One region of the Bacillus sp. NP247 genome, then DNA from elsewhere that is predicted to be linked to it. Evidence: a T-box and tRNA genes for the amino acid it is inferred to sense, from the RefSeq annotation. Region 1 holds a T-box; the other holds one or more tRNA genes.
What was found. A T-box is a leader RNA that pairs with one kind of tRNA and senses whether it is charged. The one in region 1 lies ahead of KPL75_RS09005 (valine--tRNA ligase), so its partner is inferred to be a tRNA-Val.

Region 1 (16,366 bases):
TGAGAAAAACGATATTCATATTCATGTTCCAGAAGGAGCAGTTCCAAAAGATGGACCGTCAGCAGGTATTACGATGGCAACGGCACTTATTTCTGCACTAACAGGTATTCCTGTAAGTAAAGAAGTTGGTATGACAGGTGAAATAACACTTCGTGGCCGTGTATTACCAATTGGTGGTTTGAAAGAAAAAACATTAAGTGCTCACCGCGCAGGTTTAACAAAAATTATTTTACCGGCGGAAAATGAGAAAGATTTAGATGATATTCCAGAGAGCGTAAAAGAAAACCTTACGTTTGTGCTTGCATCTCATTTAGACGAAGTATTGGAGCACGCATTAGTAGGAGTGAAACAATGAAAGTAACAAAAGCAGATATTGTAATTAGTGCCGTTAAGCCGGAACAATATCCAGACAGTGATTTACCAGAAATTGCATTAGCGGGTCGTTCTAATGTCGGGAAGTCTTCCTTTATTAATAAAATTTTAAATCGTAAAAAGTTAGTACGTATTTCTTCTAAACCAGGAAAAACGCAAACGCTGAACTTTTTCTTAATCAATGAAATGATGCATTTTGTTGACGTTCCAGGTTATGGATATGCGAAAGTATCTAAAACAGAGCGCGCGGCATGGGGCAAGATGATTGAGACTTACTTTACAACACGTACGCAATTAGACGCAGCTGTATTAGTAGTTGATTTACGTCACCAACCAACAAAAGATGACGTGATGATGTATGATTTCTTAAAGCATTATGAAATCCCAACAATTATTATTGCAACGAAAGCCGATAAAATTCCGAAAGGGAAATGGCAAAAGCATTTAAAAGTTGTAAAAGAAACGCTTGCTGTTGAAATTGGCGATGAAATCGTTCTATTCTCTTCTGAAACAGGACTTGGAAAAGAAGAAGCGTGGAAGGCAATTCATAGAATGACAAAAACAAAAAACGCGTGACGAATGTCGCGCGTTTTTTTTATTTACTAAATTCTTTTATCTTACGTTTAACGTAACCTCAATATTACCTCTTGTTGCTTTCGAATAAGGACATACACCGTGAGCAGCTTCTACAAGTTCTTGTGCTTCAGCGTGAGAAACGCCAGCAACATGTACGTCAAGTACAGCGGATAGTCCGAAACCACCATCTGTATCTTTGCCGATAGAAACGTGTGCAGTTACTTCTGTACTTTCCACTTTCATACGTTTTGTACGAATGACAAGTTGCAATGCACTGTCAAAACAAGCTGCATAACCAGCTGCAAATAATTGTTCTGGATTTGTTGCCTCCCCACCAGCACCACCTAGTGCTTTCGGCATTTTCACATCAAGATTTAATATGCCATCATCTGAAACTACTTTCCCGTTTCTTCCACCTGTTGCTGTTACTGAAGCAGTATATAATTTATCCATGTTTATTCCCCTTTTCTATCATTAATTGTTTTCATCGTTTCAATTAATTTATTTAATTGGATTAGTAAAGAACGATATTCTTGCTCTGTAATCCCTAAATTTGCAGCCATTGTTGTCGGTAATGAACAAGCCTTTTCTTTTAAATCTTTACCTTGTTCTGTTAATTCAATACAAACTTTTCGCTCATCTTCTTTTGAACGAACACGTTTTACAAAATTTAATGATTCCATCCGTTTTAACATAGGTGTTAACGTGCCGGAATCTAGAAATAGACGTTCTCCAATTTCTTTTACTGTTAGTCCGTCTTGTTCCCATAGTACGAGTAAAGTAATGTACTGGGGGTACGTAATGCCCATTTCGTCTAAATACGGCCGATAAAAACGTGTAACCTCTCTAGAACAGGCGTAAATAGAAAAACAAAGTTGGTTATCTAGATGCAAAGAATCTTCTGTCATGAATAACTCCTTTCTAATTAAGTTGTACACAATTTAATTTTGTAAAATCAATATAACGAAAAAGAAACACAATGTCAAATACATTGTATTGAGAAAGTGTGTACTATATTTTGGAACAATCATACATATTTTCCTTCATGATGAAAGAAGATAGAAAAGATGATGTTATAATTAATATGGAATAGTTTCCATCACTTGATTATGAGGACTTTTTTTGGTAACGTACAAATAGAGTTATTATTTTATAATTATTATAAAGTAGAGAGTTCTTTATTAATCTTACTGAAGCTCCTTTATTACATATGGAGAATAAATAAAAAATAATCAGTTGTTCACACGATTGTCAGATTCATAAGAGGAAAGTTGTATTATGATAGTAGATAAAGTGATAAAACGGGTGAAGGGGGACATGCTGCGTGCATATTCTTGTTGTTAGTGTAAATTATCGAACAGCCCCTGTAGAATTTCGTGAGAAACTCACATTTCAGGCAGCAGAGCTAGAGCAAGCAATGACTACATTACAAAACCAAAAGAGCGTGCTAGAAAATGTCATTGTATCAACTTGTAATCGCACTGAGATTTACGCTGTTGTCGATCAATTACACACGGGACGGTATTACATTAAGAAGTTTTTAGCTGATTGGTTTCAGCTTGAAATAGAAGAAGTCGCACCATACTTGTCTATTTTTGAACAAGATGGCGCAATAGATCATTTATTCCGCGTAACGTGCGGTTTAGATTCTATGGTTGTTGGAGAGACACAAATTTTAGGTCAAATAAAAGATAGCTTTTTAGAAGCACAACAAGTAAAAGCGACAGGTACAATTTTTAATGAGTTGTTTAAGCAAGTGGTTACGTTAGCAAAACGTGCGCACTCAGAAACAACGATTGGTGAAAGTGCGATGTCTGTTAGTTATGCTGCTGTTGAGCTCGGAAAGAAAATATTTGGCGATTTAACAGATTGTCATGTACTTATTCTTGGTGCGGGTAAGATGGGTGAACTTGCACTGCAAAACTTATACGGAAGTGGAGCTCGTAAAGTAACAGTTATGAATAGGACGCTTACGAAAGCGGAAGTGATGGCTGAGAAATATATGGGACATGCAAAGCCTTTAAGTGAATTGCAATGTGCATTATTAGAAGCGGATATTTTAATTAGTTCAACGGGTGCATCAGAATATGTTATTACGAAAGAAATGATGACAAAAGTAGAGAGAATGCGCTCTGGTCGTCCGTTATTTATGGTTGATATTGCAGTACCACGTGATATTGATCCTGCGATTGATGAATTAGAAGGCTCTTTCTTATATGATATCGACGATCTGCAAGGTGTAGTTGAAGCAAACCGTGCTGAACGTTTAAAAGAAGCAGAGAAAATTCAATTTATGATTGAAGAGGAAATGGTTTTATTTAAAACGTGGTTAAGTACGCTTGGTGTTGTGCCGTTAATATCGGCTCTTCGTGATAAAGCGCTAGCAATTCAAAGTGATACGATGGAAAGTCTTGAGCGAAAAATACCAAACCTTAGTGATCGTGAGAAAAAAGTAATTAGTAAACATACGAAAAGTATTATTAATCAATTGTTAAAAGACCCAATTTTAGTAGCTAAAGAACTAGCTGTTGAAGAGGGAGCCGACGAAAAATTAGCTTTATTTGCGAAGATTTTTGATTTAGAAGTGGAAGAAGCGGGAAATACGGAAGAAGTAGAACATAAAAGAGCGTGGACACCATCCGTTCCATCTTTATAACTTGGAAGGATGATCGGATGAGTTTTTTAAATAACAGTATTATTTATCATATTGCAATTATTTTATATGCTTGTAGCATTAGTTTATATTTTATAGATTATTTTCAAAGTAACCGAAAGGCGAACCGATTTGCTTTTTGGTTACTTTCGATTGTATGGGTATTGCAGTCTATCTTTATGTTGCTGAGGGCTACAGATTCAGAAACGAATCCTATTTTAACTTTATTGTCAGGGATTTATTTTTATGTTTGGTTATTGATTACGATGTCATTAGTCATTAATCGATTTATGCGCATTGACTTTTTAGTTTTTTTTACAAATGTTGTAGCATTTGGCGTAAGCGCTTTTTCTATTTTTACACCGCTCGGAAAGATGTCGCCAGTACTTGCAGAGCAATTAGTTTCAGAACTTGTATACGTGCATGTCGGTATGGCGATTATTTCTTATGCAACATTTACTGTATCGTTTATTTTTTCTATTATGTATTTATTGCAATATCGTCTATTAAAAAAGAAAAAGTGGAATGCGAGATTAAGAAGATTAGGGAATTTGCCGAAGCTTGAATCTATGTCTTACGGATTAAATTTATTTTCTGTTCCGTTTTTCTTATTAGCAATTATATTAGGATGCATATGGGGATATACAAAATTGGATAATTTCCATTGGTATGATACGAAGGTAATCGGGTCCTTTGTCGTTCTATTTGTATATTGCGTGGGCTTATATTTACGAGCGGCAGATGTGTTGCAAGGTAAGAAAATTGTGCAGTGGAATATCGGGGCATTTCTCGTAATGCTAGTTAACATTTTTCTATTAAGCAGTTTATCTAATTTCCACTTTTGGTATTTATAATGAGGAGAGAGAATTATGCGCAAAATTATTGTAGGTTCACGAAAGAGTAAACTAGCATTAACACAAACTAATTGGTTTATTGATCAATTAAAAGCGCTTGGTTTACCATATGAATTTGAAGTGAAAGAAATTGTCACAAAAGGTGATGTTATTTTAGATGTTACTCTTTCAAAAGTAGGCGGAAAAGGTTTATTTGTAAAGGAAATTGAACACGCGTTACTTACGAAAGAAATTGATATGGCTGTACATAGTATGAAAGATATGCCAGCTGTACTTCCAGATGGATTAACGATTGGTTGTACACCAAAGCGCGTTGACCCTCGTGATGCTTTTATTTCTAAAAACGGAGAATCGTTTAAAGACTTAGAAGAAGGCGCGATCTTAGGGACGAGTAGTTTGAGACGTAGTGCACAATTACTAGCTGCGAGACCAGATTTACAAGTGAAATGGATTCGCGGGAATATCGATACCCGCTTACGTAAGTTAAAAGATGAAGATTACGATGCAATTATTTTAGCGACAGCTGGATTACAGAGAATGGGCTGGGACGGAGAAGTTATTACAGAACATTTAGATGAAACGTTATGTGTACCAGCCGTAGGACAAGGTGCATTAGCGATTGAATGTCGTGAGGATGATAAGGATTTACTTCAGTTGTTATCGCATATGAATGATGCAGTAACAGAAAGAACAGTGGCAGCGGAGCGAGTATTTCTTCATAAACTTGAAGGTGGATGCCAAGTTCCAATTGCTGGGTATGCAACTCTTACAAAGGATGATGCAATCGAATTAACAGCACTTGTCGGTTCTATGGACGGCTCTGTTTTATTGAAAGAGATAGTAGTAGGCAATGATCCGAAGCAAGTTGGATTAGAGGCTGCGGACCGTTTAATTAAACAAGGAGCGAAAGAGCTCATCCTTGCTGCAAATAAGGAGCAACAATAAATATGGATGCTCTCGCTGGCAAAATAGTATTGATTACACGTGCCCAGCATCAAGCGAAACAAATGAGTGTAGCAGTGAAAGAAAGGAGCGGAATTCCATTGGAAATTCCGCTTTTGCGTATGGAAGGCACATCTCATAGGCGAATTCAACGTATAACAAGGCAACTACATTCGTATGACTGGGTTATTTTTACGAGTAAAAATGGTGTAGCTTTTTTTCTAGATGATTTGAAAAAGAAAATGCCATTAACTATTAAAATCGCTGCGGTAGGCGTGAAAACAAAATTAGAGTTAGAAAAAAGGGGCTATCAAGTTCATTTTGTTCCGACCTCATTTGTTGCAGAAGCATTTGCCGAAGAGTTTCTAAAAGAATTAAGTGGAAACGAGCGTATTTTATTTCCGAAAGGGAATTTAGCAAGAGATGTAATCCCGGTTAAACTTAGGGAGTTTGGTGTTTTTCTAGATGAGCTAATCGTATATGGTACGAAGGTGAATGTAGAGAAAAAACAAGAACTTATAGCAGCATTGAAATTAGGGGAAGTAAATATTATTACATTTACGAGCCCTTCAACTGTTGATAGTTTTGTTCGTTTACTTGAGGGCACAAACTGGAGAGAATGGACAAAAAAATGTACAATTGCTTGTATAGGGCCTATTACGGAAAAAGAGGCGCTCCTTTATTTTCCACATGTTATTGTGCCGAAAGAGTACACTGTAGAAGCATTACTACAATGCATTTGTGAATATATAAAGTGAAACTTTAATCAGTGGGGGTTTTGTTCATCCCCCACTGATTATTAGTTGAACCAATCGGGCGTTTACGGGCAGTTGATCTCCCGCCTAACTTCTTTACTCCAGCCGAATTTTGAGGTGGGGGTCTTACTGCCCGTTAATGCGGGATAAAATAAAAGAATGGGGATAGAAATCTATGAACTCTTTACAATTTAATCGTCATCGTCGCTTAAGACAAAGCGGGGGCATGCGTGCGCTTGTGCGTGAAACGTTTTTACATACGGAAGATTTTATTTACCCTATTTTTGTATTAGAAGGAGAGAATGTTCGTAATGAAGTTCCTTCTATGCCAGGCGTATATCAAATGTCTTTAGATTTATTGCAAGCTGAAATACAAGAGGTTGTTGATTTAGGTATTCGTTCTGTTATTGTATTTGGTTTACCTGCTGAAAAGGATGAAGTTGGATCATCAGCATATTGTGATCATGGAATTGTACAGCGTGCCATTAAGCAAATTAAAGGTGAGTTCCCTGAGTTAGTAGTAGTTGCGGATACATGTTTATGTCAATTCACAAGCCATGGTCATTGCGGTGTAATTGAAGATGGTATTATTTTAAATGACGAGTCTCTTGCAGTTCTTGCGAAAACAGCTGTAAGTCAAGCGAAAGCAGGAGCGGACATTATTGCGCCATCAAACATGATGGACGGATTCGTAACAGCAATTCGCCATGCGTTAGATGAAAATGGTTTTGGACACGTACCAGTTATGTCGTACGCTGTGAAATATTCATCAGCATTTTATGGACCGTTCCGTGATGCTGCACATGGTGCACCGCAGTTTGGTGACCGTAAAACATATCAAATGGACCCGGCGAACCGTATGGAAGCATTCCGTGAAGCAGAATCAGATGTAATGGAAGGTGCTGATTTCTTAATTGTAAAGCCAGCTCTTTCTTACTTAGATATCATTCGTGATGTGAAAAATAACTTTAATTTACCAATCGTTGCTTACAACGTAAGTGGTGAATATTCAATGATTAAAGCGGCAGCGCAAAATGGTTGGATTAATGAAAAAGAAGTTGTGCTTGAAAAATTGATTAGCATGAAACGTGCAGGAGCAGACTTAATTATTACGTATCATGCGAAAGATGCAGCAAGATGGTTACAAGAAGGGGGCGCTAAATAATGAAAAAGTTTGATAAGTCGATTGCGGCGTTTGAAGAGGCTCAAGATTTAATGCCTGGAGGCGTAAATAGCCCTGTTCGTGCTTTTAAGTCTGTTGGTATGAATCCGCTGTTTATGGAGCGCGGAAAAGGCTCTAAAGTATATGATATCGATGGGAATGAATACATCGATTACGTATTATCGTGGGGACCTTTAATCCATGGTCATGCGAACGATCGTGTTGTTGAGGCTTTAAAAGCTGTTGCTGAAAAAGGAACAAGCTTTGGTGCACCAACAGAAATTGAAAATAAATTAGCGCAGCTTGTTATTGAGCGTGTACCATCAATTGAGATTGTGCGTATGGTTAACTCTGGAACAGAGGCGACAATGAGTGCATTGCGTTTAGCTCGTGGTTACACTGGACGTAACAAAATTTTGAAATTCATTGGTTGTTATCACGGCCATGGTGATTCTTTATTGATTAAAGCAGGTTCGGGTGTAGCGACGCTAGGTTTACCAGATAGCCCTGGTGTACCAGAGGGTGTAGCGAAAAATACGATTACAGTAGCGTACAACGATTTAGAAAGTGTAAAATATGCTTTCGAACAATTCGGTGATGACATCGCTTGTATAATTGTAGAACCAGTGGCAGGGAATATGGGTGTTGTTCCCCCGCAACCAGGATTTTTAGAAGGACTTCGTGAAGTGACAGAGAAAAACGGTGCACTACTTATTTTTGATGAAGTAATGACAGGATTCCGTGTTGCGTATAATTGTGGACAAGGTTACTACGGCGTAACTCCTGACTTAACTTGTTTAGGTAAAGTAATAGGTGGTGGCTTGCCGGTAGGAGCATACGGTGGTAAAGCAGAAATTATGCGTCAAGTTGCACCAAGCGGACCGATTTATCAAGCCGGAACATTATCGGGTAATCCACTTGCAATGACAGCAGGTTATGAAACGCTAGTGCAGTTAACGCCAGAATCATATGTGGAATTTGAGCGTAAAGCAGAAATGTTAGAGTCTGGACTACGTAAGGCAGCTGAAAAGCATAATATCCCGCATCACATTAATCGTGCAGGTTCTATGATTGGCATTTTCTTTACAGATGAGCAGGTTATTAATTATGATGCAGCAAAATCTTCAAACTTAGAATTCTTTGCAGCTTACTATCGTGAAATGGTAGAACAAGGTGTATTTTTACCACCTTCTCAATTTGAAGGTTTATTCTTATCGACAGCACATAGTGATGCAGATATTGAGGCGACAATTGCGGCGGCCGAAATTGCAATGTCAAAATTAAAAGCATAATTTCTTAGAGAAAATCGCTTTCCATTAGGGGAGCGATTTTTTTTATTCATAAAGTAGCCTTAGGGAACATAAATCTGTAATGACATATAGTTTGGGAGGGGGAAAAGAAGTGGCAACAGATCATTCATTACGATTTTCGTTAAAAGAATCTGTTTGGTTCCAAAAGGGACAGGAAGTCGAAGAACTTTTGTCAATTTCGTTAGATCCAGACGTTGAGATAGAGGAGCTCGATCATGAAGTTATCGTGAGAGGGCAATTAGATTTAACGGGAGAGTATGTTGCACGGCAAGATGATTCAGCTTATTCATTACGAGAGCTATCACCAGCAAAGGCAATTGATTATGTAGAAACAAGGGAAGACGGGGTTAATGAGCTTGTCCATTCCTTTCCGCTCGAAATATCAATTCCAAGAAATCGAGTGAAAGTAATTGAAGAATTATATGTATCAATTGAGGAATTTGATTATGAATTAAAGGAAAATGGTTGCTTACAACTATTAGCGGATATATCTATTACAGGTTTATGTGACGAGGAAAGAACCGAGGATGAAGAGGAAGAGACGGTGTATGCCGAGTTAGAGGGTGATTCAGCTGAAGAGAATGAAAATAGACCCACGCAGTACGAAGAAGTACCAGCCTATAAAGAATCAGATGGATGGGAAGATTATGCATTTGAACCGTTCCAGCTAGAAGAAAGAAAAGAGCAAGAAATAGAGGAAGAGGAATTAGAAGAACATGAATTTGCGGGGCGTGAAGAGGAGAAAGAAACGACGCCACAATTTGAATTGTTCGGGCGAAAAAATTTCAAGAAAGAAAAAGCGAAAAAGCAGGAAGAGCCAGAGGAAGAAGCATATTCACAGCGAGATGAAAACGCACTTTATTTAACGAAATTATTTACGAAAGAACCAGAAGAAGAATTTACGAAGTTAAGAATGTACTTCGTACAAGAAGGAGATACAATTGAATCTGTTGCAGAACGTTATGAAACGACTATACAAAACTTATATCGTGTAAATCAATCAGAAGATATATATTTAACTACAGGGCAAATTATATATATTCCTGTTTCAAAAGCAAAGGCGAAATAAGTGAGTGAGTTTTTTCACTCACCTCTTTTCTTTTCCTAGAAGCTATGTTTTGAATAAGAAAGGGTTATTCGTATGGATATTGAATTACGAAATCGCTATGAACCCATTGTCAGGCAATATAGATTGGACACTCAGCATATAGAAGAGCACGGAAGTGTAATGAAAATTTATACGAATCAAGGTCCGTATGCGTTAAAGAAAATACAAGATAGAAAATTAGAGCGGAATAATTTTTTGCACCATATTCAATATTTGAAGGAGAAAGGTTTTTCGAATTATGTACCTATCTATCATACGACGGACGGGAATTATGTTTTAAGTGATGGGACGTATAGTTATTATTTAATGCCTTGGTTAGAACGTGCGGAAGGAAATGGCGAAGATAATGATCAATACCATAAGATGTTTCAAACGCTCGGGACGTTGCATCAAAAAACGGTGAAAGAGGAGACTTATACAGAAGAAGATTTAGAAAAACATTATACAAATATATCCGACCGCTGGGAAAATGATGGTGAGATATTAGAAGAGTTTCTTGTAGAATCTGAAGCGAAGTGGTATATGTCACCATTTGAATTACAATATTGTACGTATTATCACCATGTTATGAGAGCGCGTGAGTTCGCAACGAAACAATTAAGTGAATGGCATGATGCAATGAAAGAAAAGGAAAAAACACGTACTACTTTCGTTCATGGAAATGTATCGCTCAATCACTTTTTATTTGATTATGAACGAAACGGTTATTTTATTAGTTTAGAAAAGTCTCGGTTTGCTACACCGGTACAGGATATCGTCAGCTTTTATTCAAGATCTTTAAACACATATCCAATTGCGCGGAGTGACCGCTTTGAATGGTATCAAATGTACCAAAAAAATTTTCCATTTACGAAAGAGGAGCAACTTCTTATGTTTGCGTATATGACGTACCCGTCGCATTTTATTCGGCAAATTCAGTCATATACGAAAAGAAGAAAGAGTCGTAATGAAGATAATGAGCTTCGCGGAGTGAAAAGCCTACAGCAATCGCATTGGCTCGTTAGTAATACAGAATATTTCCTTTCACAATTACAAGCTGCCCAGCAAGGGAACGGATAAAGTGAAACTTAAATCAGTGGGGGGGGTTCATCCCCCGCTGATTATTAGCCCTCATCAATCGGGCGTTTACGGACAGCAGGGCTCCCACCTAACTTCTTTGCTTCAGCCGGTGGGGTTCTTACTGCCCGCAAATAGCGGGATAAAGAAGGTAAGTAGGGAGAACCCTGCTTATCTTCTTTTTATTAGTTCCATAAAGAGATAAAGGTCGCAGTTTCAAATTTATCTTGACGAATAAGGTTTCGTTTTTTACACTATTGTATATAATAATTAACAATCATATAAATGCCTTGAAGGGGAAGAGTATAACATGAAACGTCTTCAGAGAGGAGAATCATTAGCTGGGAGATTCTCTAGATAGTTATGTTAGAAGGTAGCCCTGGAGCATCTTTTCTGAACGGAATAGTTCTCATTAGGAAAAGACGGATTTGTCCGTTATCAAATTAAGAGTATAAGCAAATTCTGAATTTGTTTGTAAATAAAGGTGGTACCGCGATGTCCCTCGTCCTTTTTTGGATGAGGGACATTTTTCATTTTAAGGAGGGAAAATAATGTCAAACACGGAAAATAATTTACCAACTAAATATGATCATATGTCCGTTGAAGAAGGCCTTTATAAGTGGTGGCTTGAAGGCAAATATTTCGAAGCAACAGGAGACGAGAAGAAACAACCGTATACAATTGTAATTCCACCTCCGAACGTAACTGGTAAGTTACACTTAGGTCATGCTTGGGATACAACTCTTCAAGATATTTTAACTCGTACGAAGCGTATGCAAGGATACGATGTATTATGGCTTCCAGGAATGGACCATGCTGGTATCGCAACACAAGCGAAAGTAGAAGGGAAGCTTCGTGAAGAAGGTATTTCACGTTACGATCTTGGCCGTGAGAAATTCCTTGAAAAAGCTTGGGAGTGGAAAGAAGAGTACGCTTCTCACATTCGTCAACAATGGGGAAAAGTTGGTTTAGGACTAGACTATTCTCGTGAACGTTTCACATTAGACGAAGGTTTATCTGATGCAGTTAATAAAGTATTCGTTCAATTATACGAAAAAGGCTTAATTTACCGCGGTGAGTATATCATCAACTGGGACCCAGCAACACGCACGGCTCTTTCTGATATTGAAGTAATTCATAAAGAAGTTCAAGGTGCATTCTACCATATGAACTATCCGTTAACAGACGGTTCAGGTCACATTCGCCTTGCTACTACTCGTCCAGAAACGATGCTTGGTGATACAGCGGTAGCGGTTCATCCAGAAGATGATCGTTACAAACATTTAATCGGAAAAACAGTTACACTTCCAATCGTAGGCCGTGAGATTCCGATTATTGCTGATGAGTACGTAGAAAAAGACTTCGGAACAGGTGTTGTAAAAATTACACCAGCTCATGACCCGAATGACTTTGAAGTAGGTAACCGTCATGACTTACCACGCATTTTAGTAATGAATGAAGATGGATCGATGAACGAAAAAGCTGGTAAGTATAACGGTATGGATCGTTTCGAATGCCGTAAAGCGTTAGTGAAAGACTTACAAGAGGCTGGCGTATTAGTAGAAATCGAGCCTCATATGCATTCAGTGGGTCATAGTGAGCGTAGCGGTGCAGTAGTTGAGCCTTACTTATCAACACAATGGTTCGTAAAAATGGCTCCACTTGCAGAAAAAGCAGTAGCACTTCAACAAAAAGAAGAAGAAAAAGTAACGTTCGTACCAGAGCGTTTTGAAAACACATACTTACGCTGGATGGAAAACATTCATGACTGGTGTATTTCTCGTCAATTATGGTGGGGACACCGCATCCCAGCTTGGTATCATAAAGAAACTGGTGAAGTATACGTAGGTACAGAAGCACCAGCAGATATTGAAAACTGGAATCAAGATAATGACGTACTTGATACATGGTTCAGTTCAGCGTTATGGCCGTTCTCAACACTTGGCTGGCCGAATGAAGATGCAGCAGACTTTAAAAAGTTCTATTCAACAGATGCTTTAGTAACTGGTTATGACATCATCTTCTTCTGGGTATCTCGTATGATTTTCCAAGGTTTAGAGTTTACAGGAGAGCGTCCATTTAAAGATGTATTAATTCACGGTTTAGTTCGTGATGAGCAAGGGCGTAAAATGAGTAAATCTCTTGGTAACGGTATTGATCCGATGGATGTTATCGAGAAGTACGGTGCAGATGCAATGCGTTACTTCTTATCAACAGGAAGTGCACCAGGTCAAGATTTACGTTTCAGCATGGAAAAAGTAGAATCTACTTGGAACTTCATTAATAAAATTTGGAATGCATCACGTTTCGTATTAATGAACATGGATGACATGAAGTATGAAGAAATCGATTTAACTGGTGAAAAATCAGTTGCAGATAAGTGGATTTTAACTCGCTTAAACGAAACAATCGAAAGTGTAACACGTAACATGGATAAATATGAGTTCGGTGAAGCTGGTCGTTCATTATACAACTTCATTTGGGATGATTTCTGTGACTGGTACATTGAGATGGCGAAACTGCCACTATACGGTGAAGATGAAGCAGCTAAGAAAACAACTCGTTCTATTTTAGCTTACGTATTAGACCAAACGATGCGTCTATTACACCCATTCATGCCATTTGTAACAGAGAAAATTTGGCAGCATTTACCGCATGAAGGCGAGTCTATTACAGTAGCGGCATGGCCAACAGTTCGTGAAGATTTACAAGATAAAGAAGCGGCAGCAGAAATGCACCTTCTAGTTGATATCATTCGCTCTGTTCGTAACATCCGTGCGGAAGTAAATACACCAATGAGCAAAAAAGTTCAAATGCAAATTAAAGCAAAAGACGAGGCAGTACTAGCTCAGCTTACGAAAAACAGTTCTTACATTGAGCGTTTCTGTAACCCAAGTGAACTAACAATTAAGATTGATTTACAAGCGCCAGAAAAAGCGATGACTGCAATCGTATCAGGTGCAGAGTTATTCTTACCATTAGCTGATCTTATCAATCTTGATGAAGAGAAAGCACGTCTTGAAAAAGAACTTGAGAAGTTCGATAAAGAAGTAGAGCGTGTACAGAAGAAACTTTCAAACCAAGGATTCGTAGCGAAAGCTCCTGCAGAAGTTATTGACGGAGAGCGTGCGAAAGAGCAAGATTATCTAGAAAAACGCGAAGCGGTTCGTCAACGTCTAGCTGACCTTGAAAAATAAAAATGTTTTTCAGAGACTCACTATATTGGTGAGTCTCTTTTCTTTGCGTATAATAGAATTAAGAAGTTTGTCTTTTGAAAGGGGAATAGCAAACGTGATACATACATACGAAGAAGCGATAAGCTGGATTCATAGCCGATTGAAATTTGGGATAAAACCAGGACTAGAAAGAATGCAATGGATGTTGGAAGAACTCGGAAATCCAGAGCGTCATATAAAATGTGTTCATCTTGCCGGTACAAATGGAAAAGGTTCAACTTTAACATATATGCGCTACATGTTAGAAGGCGCGAAATATAAAGTAGGAACGTTTACATCGCCTTATATAGAAACATTCAATGAACGTATTAGTGTAAACGGGATACCGATTGCAGATGAAGAGATTGCGGAACTTGTAAATATGGTAAAGCCAGTCGTTGAAAAATTAGATGAGACGGACTTAGGAGAAGCGACTGAGTTTGAAATCATTACAGTAATGGCAATTTGTTATTTCGGTAAAATTAATTTCTGTGATGTTGTTTTATTTGAAACGGGGCTTGGGGGAAGATTTGATTCTACAAATGTTATTCATCCGGTTCTCACGATTATTACGAACATCGGTCACGATCATATGCATATTTTAGGCAATACACTAGGAGAAATTGCATATGAAAAGGCAGGAATTATTAAGTCTGGTGTTCCAGTTATTACTGGTGTGAAAAATGAAGAAGCATTACAAGTAATTCAAAAGGTTGCTAAGGAAAATCATGCAAGCTTATATGAACTTGGAAAACAGTTTACAACGTTACATAAACATTCTAATGAAGATGGGGAACATTTTGATTTTGCATGTCCATTCGCCTCGTTTGAAAATGTTCAGATTTCAATGAAAGGTATTCATCAAGTAGGCAATGCAGCGCTAGCACTTATGGCAGTAATGTATTTAAAAACATATTTATCATTTTTAATTAATGAAGAGGAAATGAAAGCTGGTTTACAAGAAGCCTACTGGATTGGTCGATTTGAAAAGTTACAAAGCAATCCAGATATTATAATAGATGGTGCTCATAATCCAGAAGGTATTGAAAGTCTTGTAACAACAGTAGAGGCACATTATAAAAAGAAGAATGTAATAATTTTATTTACTGCTCTTGGTGACAAACAGTTACATAACATGGTAGGGCAATTAGAAAAAGTTGCTGATGAAATAATATTTACGACGTTTGCCTTTGATCGTGCCATTTCTGCTGACAAGCTTGCATCGTATTCACAACAAGAGTCAAAATTAGTTTTTGAAGATTGGAAAGAGGCAATTGATACAAAGGTTGAAATGATAGGAGAACATGATGTCTTTATTATAACGGGTTCTTTGTATTTCATTTCCGAAGTTAGAAAATATATTCGCGAGAAAAACTAGATAGTCTTTGCTATCTAGTTTTTTGTTCTACAAATGAAGTCAAATGCATACATATAAGATAATAATATAGGGTTATTTGACGAATTCCTCTGACAAATATCTCGTTTTTTTGTGGAATGAATATGATATGATGCGGACAACGACAAGAGGTGAGGTGTGAGTGTATGGACAAGCAATCACGAACAATCTCGGTGAAAGTAAATGGAACAGAAGCGAAGTATGAGGAAAAAAAGAAGGATGAGTTTGACTGGATGGTAGCAGAAAGTGAGAGACCGAAAAATGTCGTTCCGTTTCAAAAAGCGAAATCAGTATCTATGGAAAAATATCGAAAGAAGTGGAGTAATACATTAATTGCAATCGTTGCAACTGCAATTATTATTGGTACGGCGTTTGGAATGGGAATGCTGCATCTACTTAAAGGACAAGGGACGACAGGGGAAAGCGAAGTAACAGCTTTGAAGCAGACGGGGAATGAAGAACCAAAGGTGGGAGGAACGGCAGAACAAACAGTAGCACCAAAAGAGGAAAAACCAAAAGCACAGGTAGGAACGTCATTAGACCCGATGAAACTATTTTTCGTTCAAGGAGGGCTTTATTCCTCGGAGGAAAAAGGACAGGCTGCTATTGAAGAGTGGAAAAGTAATGGGGGCGTGGCTACTTTGAAACCGAGTGGCGATAAGTATGCTTTAGTTGTTGCTATTACGAGCGATGAACAGGCTGTTAATCAATTAATAGATCAGTATAAGCAAGATGGTGTTTCAGTTTTGAAAAAAAATTGGGATATTACAGATAAAGCATTGCTCAAAACGGATAAAGAAGTGGGAGGGTTTTTAGCGAAAGTGCAGCCATTATATACTCATTTAGTAAAATATGTGTCCAGCGTACAAACTAGTGGAAAAAGTAATCCCAAAGATGTAGAAGCGATTCAAAAAGAGTGGAAAGCTATTGAACAGGAAGGCAAGAGTATGAAGCGTGAAGATGCGAA
Region 2 (16,366 bases), 2.2 Mb from region 1:
TTTGGAATCGCTAACGTGTCAGCCCAAATTGTGCCTCCTTCTTTTGGTACAACGTATCCTACATCTTTGTTATCTTTGGCAATAAATGCTGCGTCTCCAGACCATACAGTCCCGATCCACGCATCTTCTGTAATGAATTTTTGTTTAATATTATCTGTATCAAATGCTAATAAGTTTGGAAGTAGCTTCTGTAAATCATTAGACGCTGTCTTTAACTGTTCATCCTCTTTTGTACTATTAGAGAAACCATTTTTCTTAAGTCCCATTCCTAATACTTCACGAGAATCGTTTAATAAAGTAACATGTCCTTTATATTTCTCGTTCCATAAATCATTCCAGCTTGTAGGTGTTTCTTTCACATACTTTTTGTTGTATGCAATGCCTGTTACACCCCAAGTATATACTAGAGAATACTTATTCTCTGGATCAAATGCAGGTGTTTTAAAGTTAGAAACAAGGTTCTCGATGTTCGGGATGTTCTTCTTATCTAAAGGCGCTAATAAGTCCATCTTCGCCATCGTTTTCACCATGTAATCAGATGGCTGAATTAAATCATATGTCGCGCCACCAGCTTGTAATTTCGCAAGCATTTCTTCATTACTTGCATATTTATCATAGTTAATTTTCACGTTATATTTCTTTTCAAAATCTTTTAAAACTTGCTCATCAAAGTTGTCAGCCCAACTATAAATATTCAATTCTTCTTTCTTCTCACCACAGCCCGCAAGTACACCTGCAACAAGGCCGAAGCTAATAGCTGCGCCAGCTAATGTCTTCATCAATTTCATTGATTTTTTACCTCCTCGTTCTTTCTATATCATTCGTATTATAAAGGAAGGTGTCCTCCAGAGTTTTCTTCACCGTCTGCACCTTTATTACGGAAAATTTCCGATAGCACCATTAATCCTACAATTACAACAATTAATATTGTAGAAAGAGCATTAATTTCAGGTGATACTCCGCGCTTAACCATACTATAAATGTATAATGGCAATGTTGTTGATCCTGGTCCTGATACGAAGAAACTAATTACAAAATCATCAATCGATAATGTGAATGTTAATAATGCGGCTGAAATAACTCCTGGTGCAATTGCTGGAAACGTTACATAACGAAACGTTTGCCACGGCGTTGCTCCTAAATCGTTTGCAGCCTCTTCTAAATCACGTCCCATACCAGAAAGACGTGCCGCTAAAATAACAACAACAAATGAAATACTGAATGTAATGTGTGCAATAATAATTGTTGTTTTTCCAAGTTCCATACCTAATTGACTAAATAGGATAAGTAAAGATAATCCCATTAAAATATCAGGAATTAAAATTGGTAAATATACAAGACCGTTAATGGCCCCTTCAAAACGATATTTGTAACGGTGTAATGCAATAGCAAAAATCACACCAAAAACTGTCGTCACAATTGTCGTTATAAGAGCAATCGTAATACTATTTACAAACGCATCAATAACATCTTGTTTTTGAAATAAATCTGTATACCAATGGAGCGTAAAGCCCTCCCATTCCGCATTAATGCGAGAATCGTTGAAGGAATATACCATTAAAACCATCATTGGAAAATACAAAAACAATAAGATTAACCAAGAATAAGAAACTAAAAACTTCTTCATTTTTGCCTATTCCCCTCCGTTTCCATCATATTTATATACTTTCGTTGCACGATAATATAAGTAAATTAACAGAACAGAGAATAGAACAACAATCATAGATAACGCGGAACCAAACGGCCAGTCACGTGAGCCTAAGAATTGGTTTTGAATTACGTTTCCGATTAATGCTACTTTCGATCCACCCATAACGTCTGATACAACAAACATTCCGATAGAAGAAACGAATACTAAAATAGAACCAGTTGTAATCCCTGACATCGTCATCGGTACTGTTACATTCCAAAATGCCTTTACTGGTGTTGCTCCTAAATCATAAGCTGCCTCTAGCTTACGCTTATCAAGCTGCTCAATTGCTGCATACACTGGTAAAATCATAAATGGTAATAAAGAATATACCATTCCGAGGATTACAGAAGGTGTATTATATAGCAGATTTAAAGGTTCACTAATGATACCTAGTTTCAATAGCAATGTGTTTACAAGTCCTTGTGAACGTAAAATAACAATCCATGCGTATGAACGAACAAGAAAGTTAATCCAGAACGGAATCGTTGCCAATAATAGAAGGATAGAACGATATTTACGATCAACAATTGTAATTGTATAGGCAAATGGATAACCGATTAATAAACATAGTACTGTAGTAATAACAGCTATCTTCACTGTTTCCCATAACGTCCCCATATATAATGGATCAAACACACGCGCTATGTTATCTAATGTAAATTTCATCTCCACTGTCCCGTATGCTCCGCGCTGCATGAAGGCAAATGCTAATACGAACAGAAGTGGAATTAGGAAGAAGAGTAACAGCCATACGACTGTAGGTAATGCGAGTAATTTCCCTTTCTTCAATTTAAGGTCACCTCGTCCTCTTGCTCCCAGCCTACATATACATTATCCCCAATGCTCCACTGCGTTGCTTCTTCAGCAGTTTGGTATGCCATTAGTAATTCCGCTGTTTTCTCCTCACGTACATATAGCTTTTCCATATTTCCAACAAATTCAATATCTTCAATATGTCCAAGGTGATATTCTTTTAAAATTGGCTCTTCAACCGAGCGAACTTTTACATTTTCAGGGCGAACTGCTACGTAGTTTTCCCCATTTTTCACGATATTATTTTCACCGATGAACGTCGCAACAAACAATGTTTTCGGTTGATTGTAAATTTCTTTAGGCGTGCCGACTTGTTCGATATGCCCTTTATTCATAACGACAATACGATCACTCATACTCATCGCTTCTTCTTGATCGTGCGTTACATATATGAACGTAATTCCTAAATTACGTTGTAAGTTTTTCAATTCACGTTGCAAATCTTTTCTTAACTTAAAGTCAAGCGCTCCAAGTGGCTCATCTAATAGTAATACACGTGGGTTGTTCACAATTGCTCTTGCAATTGCTACACGCTGCTGCTGTCCACCAGAAAGCTTAGAAGGTTTACGATTACGGAACTCAAGTAACTGCGTTAAACGCATTGCCTCTTCCGCACGTTCTTTCTGTTCTGCTGCTGATACTTTTTGCATTTTCATACCGAAACAAATATTTTTTTCAACATTCATATGTGGGAATAGTGCGTAATGTTGGAACACTAAATTCATATGACGCTTGTATGGCGGCAAATCGTTAATCTTTTCATCATCTAATAAAAGATTCCCTTTAGTTGGCGTTTCAAATCCTGCGATCATACGAAGTAAAGTCGTTTTCCCGCAACCACTCGGTCCTAAAATTGTTAAAAATTCTCCTTCTTTAATATCTAAAGAAAGAGGGGGGATAATCACTTGATTTCCAAAATGTTTTTCTACTGCTTCAACTTTAATAATCTTTTTCATTTTCCCGTCCTATCTACCTTAAATTTTAATTTTTATATTCATGAATAAATATTTATATTCTATAGACTATTTTTTGTTTCGATCCAAACAAAAATGGTTGTTTAGCAGCGTTCTCTTCTATTCTTTATGTAGTATGTTTGATTCATTTTCGCATGATACATATGTCGAACAGAAAAACCCCTTCAGTTGCGAAGGGGTTTTTATCATACGGCTACGCCTACTGATAAACACCATCATCATTTTAACAACTTTCGTATGAATTTTAAAGCACTTTTTGTAGAAGAGTAACGAATTTTCATATCGAATGCTGTAGATTGGGACAAAATGCTTTTATAATGGGAAAAAGTCCGAAAACTTTGTTCACCATGATAGCTGCCTAACCCACTGCTCCCCACACCCCCAAAAGGTAAATATGGCGTTGCAAGATGATATACGACATCATTTATACATCCTCCGCCATATGAAATATTACTCGTCACTTTCTCTTGCACTTTTCTATCTTCAGAAAATACATATAGTGCTAACGGCTTTGGATGGTGCTGAATCGTTTCAATTACCTCTTCTATTTTGTCATATTCTATAATTGGTAAAATCGGTCCAAAAATTTCATCTTCCATAACAGCACTGTGCCATGTAACATTCGTTAACACTGTCGGCTCAATTTGCAATGTTTCTTCCTTATAATTCCCACCAATCACAGGATTACCGTCTTGTAAAAATGTACATAAGCGTTCAAAATGACGCTCACTCACAATTCGCACATAATTATCATTTTGCAAAGCATCTTTTCCATATTGCTCTGCGATTTCATGTCGCAACGCCTCGATTAACTGCTCTTTCACTGAAGAATGAACGTACATATAATCAGGCGCTACACACGTCTGCCCAGCATTTAAAAACTTGCCCCAAACGATACGTCTTGCGGTTACATCTATTTTGGCATCTTTATGTACAATACATGGACTTTTCCCGCCAAGTTCTAACGTAAGAGGCGTTAATCTTTTCGCCGCTGCTTCCATCACAACTTTTCCAACACCAACACTACCTGTAAAGAAAATATAGTCAAACGGTTCCTTTAAAAGTGCAGTGCTTTCCTGAGTACCGCCTTCTACTACCGATACAAGCTCTTCTGGGAACAATTCTTCTAGCATTCTCGTAAGCACTTTTGAAACGTTTGGCGTTAACTCTGACGGCTTTAAAACGACTGTATTTCCGGCTGCCAATGCTCCTACGAGTGGAGCAATTGCTAATTGAAACGGATAGTTCCACGGTGCGATAATAAGTGTCACACCATACGGTTCTGGCGCTACTTTCCCCTTCGATCCAAAATGAGTAAGAGCTGTGCGAACACGCTTTGGTTTACTCCAAGATGAAATATGCTTCATTTGAAAAGAAATCTCTTTTAGTACATATCCAATTTCTGTTGTAAATGATTCGTGTACTGATTTATTCAAATCTAATTTCAACGCTTGAAAAATCTCATCCTCAAAACGCTGAATTCCTTCATAAAGCTTCTTCAAATTATTCTTTCTCGTCTCTACACTTCTCGTAGGCTCTTTGTAAAAATATTCCTTTTGTTTATTTACAATAGAGGAAATACTCATTCACTCACCTTCTCCCACTATTTTTATCCAATTCTTTCATTATTTATATAGACTTCATATGTAACAAATTTCTATTCTTAAAGTTACATTATATATAACTTTTCCCTTTATATAAAATTCATTGCTCACAAAAAAACTACCGAAAGAAAATCTTTCGGTAGTTTTACTGTATTAACGATATAAACGAACAGCACCTGCAGAATTATCATCAGCTTGTCCTACTACTTCAAACTTCAGGCCAAGATTCGGTAAAATACGTCCTGCATCTGGAATCTGCTGATTAATATACGCTTTAGAATCATCAAACTTCGGTACGCCCGCTAAACCATTGTACGTAAACGTTCCACGCGTTGGAGATACAACGTTCCAAGCTGGCGTTTTATCGAATGAGAACGCCGCATCAGCGATTTGGAATCGTGTACTACTCTTAACTGTTGGTTTACCATTTAAAGTTCCTACAATTGCTTCTGGGTGAGAATCAACTACACCGAGGAAACCGTGTCCTGGATGTACACCAACCCAGTTATCTGTGTAAGCTGAATCCGCATACCATACAACCATACCAGTGTTATATTCTGGACCACGCGCAAATTTCAATGCTTTATCTGCACCAGCATAGTTTCTCCACTCTACATAGTAGTTATGTTTTTTCTTCTCTGTTCCATTAGATACAACAAAACCATCTAATTTTAATTGTGGTGTACCTTCTGCATCATCTGAGAATACAACTTTACCATCTACTGTTAATGAAGCATTATCAAGAGCGAATCCGTTTAATGCTAGACCACCATCAGTAATGTAATCAAATGTTAATTTCACTTTCTTACCTTTGAACTGACTTAAATCGTATGATTTGTCAATCCATTTTCCATTTGTCGTATCTGCATTTCCACTATTTGCTTTCTCACCAAGACGTTCAATTAACGTTTGTTTACCGTCTTCTGTTACAGCGTGTACTTCAAGGAAATCGTAACCTGCTTCAATCTCATATAATGACTTGAAATCGAATTTCGCATTCGTTGCATTCGTTAAATCGAACAGCGGTGTCTCCATTTTTGTGTGAAGGTCATCACCTTTTGTGCTGTAATAATATTGTTTACCGAATGCTGGTGCAATCGTTTTTACATCTTTATCTGGTAAGTTAACGCGAATCGTACCTGGACGATCTGATTTCGTAACACTTTGATCCAAATATGTTGCTAGACCAATACCTTTATTTAATTTCTCATAATCTACTTCTACGATATTTGCCCAGTTACCACCAATTGTTTTTTGGAAAAACTCTTTATTTTGTGGTGAGAAACTCGTTGGCGTCGTTCCAGCGATTTTACCAGCCCAGCTTCCGCCACTCATAATAGACCAAGCTTCAATCGGCTCACCCTGACCGCTATATTGTGTATCATACTCATCTGGAAGACCTAAATCATGACCATATTCATGTGCGAATACACCAACCGCTCCATCTTCTGGTTCAATTGTGTAGTCAAATGCTGCCATCTTTCCGCCCCAATATGGAACTTTCGATTTTGTTCCTTCAATTGGGAATGGCTTTGGTCCAACTGTCCAGCGATGTGACCAAATTGCATCATCACCTAATTTACCGCCGCCAGCTTCTTGTCCAACACCCGCATGAATAATCATTAAGTGGTCAATTAAACCATCCGGTTGATTTTTATTCCCATCACCATTTACATCGTATTGATCAAATTGGTCAAACTCTGATAAATCAATACCGCTATCTACAGCTGCTTTTAATGCATCTTTTACAAGATCACGCGGTCCTTTTGGTCCTTTATTATCGTGACCTCCGTCCGGAGCATCCGCACCGTAATCAGCAGCTTTACCAGGAACCGTTAACCATTTTGTTACTGTTCCGTCCACTGTGTAACTACCACCAGATTGCTCTTCGTAATATTGTTTAAACGTTTCGATTTTGCTTCCATCCTCTAACGCGAATGGCTCATTACCGAATAACATTTTTTCATAATGTTCTTTGTTAAAATCGTTAGAATACATGTAGCCAGGCTCTTTATCGATATTGTTATGTTTAAAGTCAGCATACTCTACAAGTAAAACGAGTACTTTATCCTTTCGAACTTCACCGTTATATTCTTTTTGCTTTGCTGGAGAAGTTGGTACTTTACCATTTAGACCGCCTTTAACTGGTCCTGTCGCAGCAGGTGTCCCTGTCGCAGGTTTATCTAACTTTTCTTTCGTGTCTGCTTTCGCATCTTTCACTTTCTTTAAAAAGTCAGATGCATCTTTCGTAAGTTGGTCTCCATTTGCCGCTTCTTTCCCAGGGTTTTCACCCTTCTTCTTCTCTACATACTTTTCGACAGCTTTCTTTGTTTCTGTCCCTGAAGCAGATGAATCAATTACCCCACGTTTTTTCAGTGCATCTGCTAATCTCTCTTCTGGGATTAAATGATCATCAACTGGGCTTGTAGCTGTTTTATCCCCAGGCGTTTCTGCATACGCAGACTGGCTTCCAGCGCCAAACGAAAGGCCTAAAGCAGCTGTCAAAGCAATTGTTGATAACACTTTAAATGGTTTCTTTATCATCCCTTATTTCCTCCCCTAATATAAAATATGTATTACATATTTTATATTATTAAAAATTCAATATATTTTCAATATTTAGTTATATTATGTAATTTTTTTAATATATTTGTAAAAATTTCATAGTTAGTATACGAATATATCACAATTCAACAATGTTTTCAGAAAATATTGAAAACTTTTGACAAAAACCTTATAATTTCCATAGAGAGAATTTAATGGGGATTTTATCTTTGTTTCATCTACACAATATTCGATAATTTGACACAAAAAATATAAAATTCAATTAATTATCGTCTACTATGTAGCAGCAATTATGACCAATAATTAGGGAGGAATTACATTTGTACAAAGATAAGACTGACTCACTAGATCAAGAATGGATTGATTTAATACTTGAAGCTCTAGATGCTGGCATTGCCCTGCAAGATATTGAACACTTTTTCCAACGTATGAAGCATACGAGCCAGGCTCAATAGGCCTCGTTCTTTTTAACGAAGTTTATGTTATAATAATCACATCATAAGACGACTACATATTGATAGAAAGGTGCGCAAATATGATAGGAGAACGTATAAAACGCCTTCGTTTACAAAAAGGCATTTCACTAACAGAACTCGCAGAAAAAGCTGGTGTAGCTAAATCTTACATTAGTTCTATAGAACGGAATTTACAAAAAAACCCTTCCATTCAGTTTCTTGAAAAAATATCAGCTGTTCTACAAATTCCAGTTGATACTTTACTTCACGATGAAACAACAACAGAAAGTCATCTAGACTCCGAATGGACGCAACTCGTTAAAGATGCGATGAGCTCCGGTGTCTCAAAAGAACAGTTTCGTGAATTTCTCGAATTTACACAATGGAAGAAAAATCAACAATAATACATATGAAAGAGTGCTTAAAATGGGCACTTCTTTTTTTCTTTATAAAAAAAAGCGGGGAATCCCCGCTTTTTTTATTTATTATCTTTCTTCGCCCTCTGTTTGGCTTGCGTTGAATGTCCATTCTAAGTTCAATGAATCGCCTTGGAATTTGTTTTGATCTTTACCATTATCTACGAATTCAAACTGTACCCATAGATAGTCTTCTGAATTTGGTGCTAGACCACCATTCTCTGCCCACTCTGGAGCAAAGATGTCTTTAGCTAAAACATCTGGATCCACATTTTGTAAATCTGCTAAAGTTGTTTCATATACAGGCTCGCTTTGTTTATCCCAGTTCCAAAGGAATTTCACTTTAATATGCTTACCGAAGTCTTCACCAGCATTATCGCCTTTTGCATCTTTAACAGTATACTTTGTCGCTAATTTAACGTCTTTAATCGCTAACGTACCGTCGTTCTTTAATAAGAACTCTTTCTTAACAGAATCCCCTGGTTTTAAATCTTTAATATCTACAAGCGTTTTAGGGTTTAATGTAAGATCTAACGTCCCAGCTGCAAATGTATTATTTGACACTTCTTTATCACTAAAGAATGCAAATGTTCCTCCACCAATTAAAGATAACCCCAATGCTGCTGATGCAACTCCCATACCTAATTTCTTTTTCAGACTCACAATCAATTCCCCCTAGCTGTTTTTTGTATTTTTATCTCTTATTTGAAATAAGAGGTGTAACTAAAACTGTATTAGCTAAGCTAATATTTGTTCTTTTTAAAAACCTTAAGTTCATTATAACGAACAAATCTATATAAGTACAATATATTTTTGATTATTTTTATTTCTCAATATTGTTTTGATTTTTCAGAAAATAATACATGATACTTTATACTAATTTATAACTTTTTTCACACTATAAGAAAAAAGAAAGACAAAGAGGTGAGGGCTAACGTTCCCTCACACTCACATAAACATTAATAGTTTTGTTTATTCGCTCGTTATCTCTTGCACCACATTCTTGTTTTCCAGCTTTTTATCTGTTTCTATTTCTTCTGTTCCTCTGCTTTCTTCTGCTCATCTACTTTCTTTTGTTCTTCTACCTTCTTCTGTTCTTCTGCTTTCTTCTGTTCTTCTACCTTCTTCTGTTCTTCTGCTTTCTTCTGTTCTTCTACTTTCTTCTGTTCTTCTACTTTCTTCTGTTCTTCTGTTTTCTTTTGTTCTTCTGTTTTCTTTTGTTCTTCTAGCTTCTTCTGTTCTTCTACTTTTTTCTGCTCTTCTAGCTTCTTCTGTTCTTCTGTTTCATTCTGCTTCTTTACTGTTTCATCTTTTAATAGTTGTTGTAACGCCTGTATTTGTTCATCAATGGCTTGCAAACTAGCCTCTTTATCAACATAATCACGCTTCTCTTTAATGCTATGAAAACCTTCGTTCACATACAAGGATACTTGCTGAATTGATTCACTTTTATTCACTTTCAATTCTTCTTGTATTTGATTGTAAGGAGTTTCTATTAAAGTATATACTTTTTGTAAAGACTCCTTCTCAGAAGCAATTTTCTCACGCCCTTGCTGCCATACAACAATTGCTTGTTCTATTTCTTCAATAGAAGTAACTTTCAATTTCGCTTTCATTTCTCCATACTCATGTCCAATAAGCTGTTTATGTTGCTCAGCTTGCTCTTTTAACGTATCAACTGTTTTCGGAAATATAATCGCTGTAGAAAGAGTGGCTTCTACTTTCGTTTCGTGAATAAATGAAGCTTCTGTATACGTCATCACTTGAGAGCCTAAATAAAACGTAATAGAGCACATACACGGCAATATAAGCATCCTTTTTAATTTGCAAGGTGTTTTCAGCATCTTAATCTCTCCCATCGAACAATGTGTTCTTTATACAGAACGTTACTTTCATTATAATAAAGACCTGTACAAAATGATAGCCATATCCTAGAAAATACATTCCAATCCACGCTATTTAACTGTAAAAGGGGCTATCAAGGTGATAGCCCCTTTTATATTATATTATCTTTCTGTACCATCTGTTTGTTGTGCATCAAACGTCCAAGTTAAATTTAGTTTATCGCCTTGGAATTCATTTTGGTCTTTTTTATTATCAACAAACTCGAATTTCACTGTAAATTTATCTGACTTACCTGCAGAAATACCTTTTTCATCCCAGAACCAAGCAGATAAATCATTGTCTACCGCTGTAAGTGTGTCACCCTTCAATTTATCTAGCGTTGTTTCTTTTACAATTGTTTCATGTTTATCTACATTCTTTAAGAATGTTACTTTAATATGTTTACCAAAATCATCTTTATTGTCGCCCTTCGCATCGGTTACTTTGTAATCTGTTTTTAGTAAAACTTTTTTGATGTCTAAAGAGCCTTTATTTTCTAGTTTAAAATCTCTTTTAATTGTATCGCCAGGCTTTAAATTCGATACATCAACAACTGTCGATGGGTTTGCCGCTAAATCAAGTGTACCAGCTGCAAATGTATTGTTTGACACTTCTTTGTCGCTAAAGAATGCAAATGTTCCTCCACCAACTAATGCTGCTCCTAATACTGCTGATGCGATACCCATTCCTAATTTTTTCTTTAAAGTCATGTCCATATCCCCTTAATATATATATATTTGTTAACTTCCTAAACGGAAAGTATAACCAAACGAACTAGACGGATTGTTCTACTTTTTTATCTTTCTTTTCTCCGTCAATGCTACGAATAGCGCCCAAAATAGAAATTGCGGAATAGCCAAGTAAAAAGACTCCTGGAATAATGAGAAGTAATGCTGCTCCCGCTTTTGAACTCGCATAATTCAGTCCATAACCAACGTATGGAACTGTAATATCTGCATACTTCCCGATTACATTCTCTGCAAGTACTGGTGCTAAATCTGGTCCGTTGTTGTTATCGCCTTTTGTTTCATACATTACTTTTCCATTTGTATCTTTCACACCGATAATACGGTGAGTGATAATTTTGTCATCTTTCTCTTTAAACGTAATAACATCACCTTTTTTATATTTAGAACCATCTTTCGTTGGCTCTATCGCAATGATTGATCCTGTTAAAAATGTTGGTTCCATCGATCCTGAAAGAACGCTCTTAAATTGATATCCCATCACTGTTGGATCCCCGCCACTCGCTTTTGAAGAAATAACTACAAAAGCTAAACAAACCATTACCGCAAATAAAACAAATGAGATAACGTTGCTAATCACCTTCCAAATTAATTTCATCGTCTCTCTCCCTCTCCGTTGTTTTATATTATTTGAAGTATGCAATATCCATCTCCGTTCTTTAACAAGAACACAATTAAATAATATAACGAACAATACAGAAATGCAATAAGAAAATTTACAATTATTAGTTAAATAACTTTTAAAATACATACAAAAAAGACCGTGACAAAACCTCATCACAGTCTCTATACTAACAATTTATTTCTCTTCTGATTTCATTCCTTGTTTATTTCGGCGTAGCACTACATATAAAATGGCTCCAAATAATAAAATCGCACCTATTCCAACACTTATCACTTTCATATTGGATTCCTTTACTTCAGGTGCAACTGTATCTTTTTTAGGCATCACAAAAGTAACCTCTTCTTTTGAAAGAACATTTACAGTCGCAATCGTTTGATTATTTTTTATAATATCTACCGCACCAACTACTTCACCGCGATGAATTCCTTTTTGGTACAAAGCCTCTTTATCCACTGAATTAACCCGAAAAGCCGTTTTTACATTTTTCCCTTCATCTTTCTTTAGCATAAGCTCAGCACTTTTTTCCAATTCAGAATCAACATCTTTATTTAAATACGTTGTCTTTTGATGCCAACTATGCTTATCTAGTACAGTTTGCTTCGTAAATTGCCCAAAAGAATATTCCGCCATCTGCTTCAAATCTTCATAAATTTCAGGTCTTTGAGAAGCCATTACTACATTTATAATACGATTTCCATCCTTCTCATTTAATAAAACGAGCGTATTGCGCGCTTCATTCGTAAATCCTGTCTTACCACCAATACTATACGGATTTTCAAAATAAGTAGACTTATTAAAAATAGACACTGTTTGCGTAGATGTCGTAACCGTCGTTCTTTTCGTATTCATCGCTTGTAAAATTTCAGGATACTTTTGCACGCCTCTCGTAATCATCGCCATATCATATGGCGTCGTATAATGATTGGGATCATGCAATCCATTTGGCGTTACAAAATGGCTATCTTTAGCCCCTAATTGCTTCGCCTTTTCATTCATCATATTAGCGAAATTTTCAACACTTCCTCCAATACGCTCCGCAATCGCATACGACACATCATTCGCACTCAACACCATTAAAATCATAAGTGCAGTATTTCTATTAATAGTCTCACCAGGTTGAAACTCAATTTGATAATTACTCTTCTCTTGATCTAATGCTAATTGTGAAAACGTAAATTGATCCTCTGGCTTCGTATGCTCCATCAGTAAAATCGCCGTTAACACTTTCGTCATACTAGCAGGGAACGCACGATGATGTGCATTTTTGTCGTACAACATATCTCCTGTTTTCGCATCAATCGTAGTTGCAAACTGACTAAAAACATTCGGCCCTTCCGCAGGTGGAGGTGCCACTTGCTCCGGATTTATTCCAACATTCGTCTCAGCATATAACGTCATAGGTGTCAAAAAAAATAAACAAATAACCATAATAAAAACCGAAATTTTCTTAAAATTTACCATATGACTCTCCCTTTTCACTTTACTTTCACATTCTATAAAATAACTCTACCAATCCATACGCAATTTGTATTAAATTGGAAGAATATTCACTATTTTTTACTATATCACACTTTTACGATAAGGAACATAAATATACAATAAAAAATAAGAAGGAATTACTCTTTCTTATCCTTCTCATCAATCAACGAATCTATTAACTTTTGACTAGCTTCCTCAGGCGTAATCTCATCCGTCATACCCATAAATGACCAACCTTTAGAATCGACCCACTCAACGAACTCTTGCAAAAACTCATCATGTGTCACATCCACATCAAGAATCGAGCCATCAATCGAAATCGTTCTATTTTTAGACACACGCATCTTGAACGTTTTTCTTACCATTACAATTATTCTCCCTCTACTCCTGAATATTTATAAATATCTTGTACTTCTTTTATACATGATTTCTTGAAAATTGTAAAAAGGATATATTGGCCAATTTGCATATTAAAAATGAAAATCTCTTATTATATAACCCTCACACTACATTCATTTAGTCATAAATTACGGAATACATCCATATAAAAAAACAGACCAACTTACATTTTATCACACTAAATATACTTGACTTTAGTACAATTAAATGGAATATATTAGAAAATACCTTAAAATGAGGAGGAACTCCATGGCGCGTTGTACGTATTGTAAAACGAAGTGGAAAGTAAAAGATGTATGGTCGATACTCATAACATTTGAAAAAGATTGTCCGTATTGTTTTGGAAGACAATATCTATCAAAGAAAACATTGAACGCTATGCCTGAACTTATAAGCTTACCTTTACACTTCTTACTCCCTTTTCTAGTTGATTTGAGTGATGAAGGACCTTTGGATTGGTATCGGAAAACATAACATAGCCGCTTTATTCAAAACCCGATTGCTATTAAAGTCTCTTCTTATATATATTCCCGAATACACTACTAGCGTGATTCCAAATACTTTACCTTTAACAGATTACTATAAAAATATTGTAAAATTTCAGTTAATTATATATAATTGCTTTAGCATAATGATTAAAGATGCTATTACATAAGCATTTTTGAAGATCCCGTAGCTCAGCAGGGAGAGCGCCACCTTGACAGGGTGGAGGTCGTGAGTTCGAGCCTCTCCGGGGTCATAAAAAAACACCATATCAACCTATTAGGTGATATGGTGTCTCTTTTTATCCAAGTTACTTCTTATAAAAACTAAAAATCTTGCCATTTAATTACTTCCCACCAAACATCTTCTCCAAAGACTTCGCATTAGCAAATAACAATTCTTGTAGGTTGTCATCAGCAACAATTTTGTAGTCACCATCTTTGTCTTTCTTTAAGTTCAATGTAACTTCACGAGTTGCCATTATTGCTTCTTTATCTGATAAGTGTTTGATGATCGCTGATGTCATCGTTTTTTCTATTACCTTTTCAGATTTCTCTTTGTCTTCACTAAAGGCACTAGCGAAAGCCATTGGCATAACTTCTCCCATTGCTTTTGTTACAGCAACAGATAGATCAACAGATGTAACTTTCACTTTAACTTCTGCTTTGTCATCCTTTTTTGATACTTCTTCTAGCTTTTCAAATTTAAAGCCCTTCGTAATTGCGCTTAGCATTGCTTTTCCGTCAGCATCATCTGTTTTTTCATTTAGTTTACTAAACTCTTTGTCACTTTCAACAAATGTACGAGCTTTTTCTAAGTCACCTTTTTGTATTGCTGTTAAAAATTCTTCAGCAGTATCTTTCGGATTTGCACATCCCGCTAGAACACCAACTGTTAATCCTACTACCATCATTAACAGCAATAATTTCTTTACCTTTTTCACGTTCATTCTCCTCTTACCTTTTCTTTTCTTTGCTAGTAAGCCATCATTATAAAATAGTATAAAACTTACATTACAAATATTTTTCAGTATAAAATTTATACGATTTGTTTTCTATTCTTTCCCAAAAGATGAAGAGCCTTGTAGCATTTCTACAAGGCTCTTCATCTATCAATCCGTATCCGTAGCGCAAATTAGCCACATTTTATGCTCTTTACTATCTAACACCATCCAAGTATTATCCCATGCAACATCGTAAAACCAATCTGTCCAAGGGCTTTGACTCTCAAACACTATAATATCCTCATAACGATCTTGGAACATGTATTGGCATACCTCGCTCGCTAATTGCTTCGCGACTACCATTCTCTCCGGAAAGTATTTATATGCTCCTCCTCTTATAATTTGAAATGCGATACTCCCATCAAGCATTACCGCGCTATTATATTCAAATTGAAACTTATATTTTTCTGATGTATGTATTTTTAATTCCTCTAAGTTATTGATTATATCTAAAGAGTTGAAGATTTTTTTGAAAAAGTGCTTGTATCTGTCTATTTCATAAGGTATTTCTTTGAAAAAATTTTCGTTATGTACTTTAAAACAGCTTATTACTGCTCCACCATTTAAGTTTTGTTTCTTAAATGTATTTATAAGCTGCTCAATAGATAAATCATTCGTTTCTATTTTTTCAAAGGCTCCTGCTTTCCATCCCATAACGCCCACTACTCTCTATTAAAAATTTGTTTCTTCATTATTATAGTACTTGTTTTAGCATCGGCCTTGCTACTCTATATTCTTCACTATTAGGTTCTTTTACGAGTATGTGGCGCCTTTCATCCTCTTCTTCTAAAATCATTTCAAATACTTCTGTTTTTTCTTGTAATATGTTGGATTCACTATCTTTAGTAGGCTGTTTGCTTGTTTCAATTTTCTTTGTTACTTCGCCAAGTTTTTGTCCGACTTCTTCTGCTTTGGCAGGTTCATTCGTAATGTAGTATTCCTGGCCCTCCCATACTAATATAGGTGGTACATGTTCTCGTTTGTTGCATATTATGTAAGTAATACTAGCTATAAGTAGTAGACATACTGCTATAAAGAAGATAGCTTTTTTATTCATATACTATTCTCCTTACCTATCATTTTATTGGATTATATAATATACAGAATAGATAGTAAATGGATTTTATGGTAATTTTTGTTTTATTTTTCAAATAGAAAAACCTTACTGTAAAGTAAGGTTCCGTTTTTAAATTCTATAATGTTTTATTAATTAAAACGATCATTACG

Region 2: it encodes a tRNA-Val, which carries the amino acid that the T-box ahead of KPL75_RS09005 (valine--tRNA ligase) is inferred to sense. The anticodon was not compared.

What each region holds. Positions count from the first base shown of each region.
Region 1 covers NZ_CP076653.1:1,705,253-1,721,618, reverse strand. The annotation lists gene lon (endopeptidase La) at 1-355, shown strand, start outside; gene ysxC (ribosome biogenesis GTP-binding protein YsxC) at 352-948, shown strand; gene KPL75_RS09055 (organic hydroperoxide resistance protein) at 985-1,401, opposite strand; gene KPL75_RS09050 (MarR family winged helix-turn-helix transcriptional regulator) at 1,404-1,856, opposite strand; gene hemA (glutamyl-tRNA reductase) at 2,273-3,604, shown strand; gene KPL75_RS09040 (cytochrome c biogenesis protein) at 3,622-4,455, shown strand; gene hemC (hydroxymethylbilane synthase) at 4,471-5,400, shown strand; gene hemD (uroporphyrinogen-III synthase) at 5,403-6,155, shown strand; gene hemB (porphobilinogen synthase) at 6,328-7,317, shown strand; gene hemL (glutamate-1-semialdehyde 2,1-aminomutase) at 7,317-8,606, shown strand; gene spoVID (stage VI sporulation protein D) at 8,686-9,693, shown strand; gene ysxE (spore coat protein YsxE) at 9,766-10,791, shown strand; T-box leader at 11,070-11,301, shown strand; gene KPL75_RS09005 (valine--tRNA ligase) at 11,340-13,985, shown strand; gene KPL75_RS09000 (bifunctional folylpolyglutamate synthase/dihydrofolate synthase) at 14,080-15,381, shown strand; gene KPL75_RS08995 (stage II sporulation protein B) at 15,546-16,366, shown strand, end outside.
Region 2 covers NZ_CP076653.1:3,924,888-3,941,253, reverse strand. The annotation lists gene potD (spermidine/putrescine ABC transporter substrate-binding protein PotD) at 1-788, opposite strand, end outside; gene potC (spermidine/putrescine ABC transporter permease PotC) at 827-1,627, opposite strand; gene potB (spermidine/putrescine ABC transporter permease PotB) at 1,634-2,482, opposite strand; gene potA (spermidine/putrescine ABC transporter ATP-binding protein PotA) at 2,479-3,462, opposite strand; gene KPL75_RS20505 (aldehyde dehydrogenase) at 3,699-5,066, opposite strand; gene inhA1 (M6 family metalloprotease immune inhibitor InhA1) at 5,238-7,628, opposite strand; gene KPL75_RS20495 (anti-repressor SinI family protein) at 7,970-8,104, shown strand; gene KPL75_RS20490 (helix-turn-helix domain-containing protein) at 8,185-8,508, shown strand; gene calY (biofilm matrix protein CalY) at 8,590-9,183, opposite strand; gene KPL75_RS20480 (DUF4047 domain-containing protein) at 9,549-10,379, opposite strand; gene KPL75_RS20475 (CalY family protein) at 10,527-11,114, opposite strand; gene sipW (signal peptidase I SipW) at 11,179-11,748, opposite strand; gene KPL75_RS20465 (D-alanyl-D-alanine carboxypeptidase family protein) at 11,950-13,236, opposite strand; gene KPL75_RS20460 (hypothetical protein) at 13,392-13,619, opposite strand; gene KPL75_RS20455 (hypothetical protein) at 13,903-14,127, shown strand; tRNA gene KPL75_RS20450 (tRNA-Val) at 14,320-14,392, shown strand; gene KPL75_RS20445 (hypothetical protein) at 14,483-15,079, opposite strand; gene KPL75_RS20440 (hypothetical protein) at 15,248-15,793, opposite strand; gene KPL75_RS20435 (hypothetical protein) at 15,834-16,196, opposite strand; gene KPL75_RS20430 (DUF3976 domain-containing protein) at 16,333-16,366, opposite strand, start outside.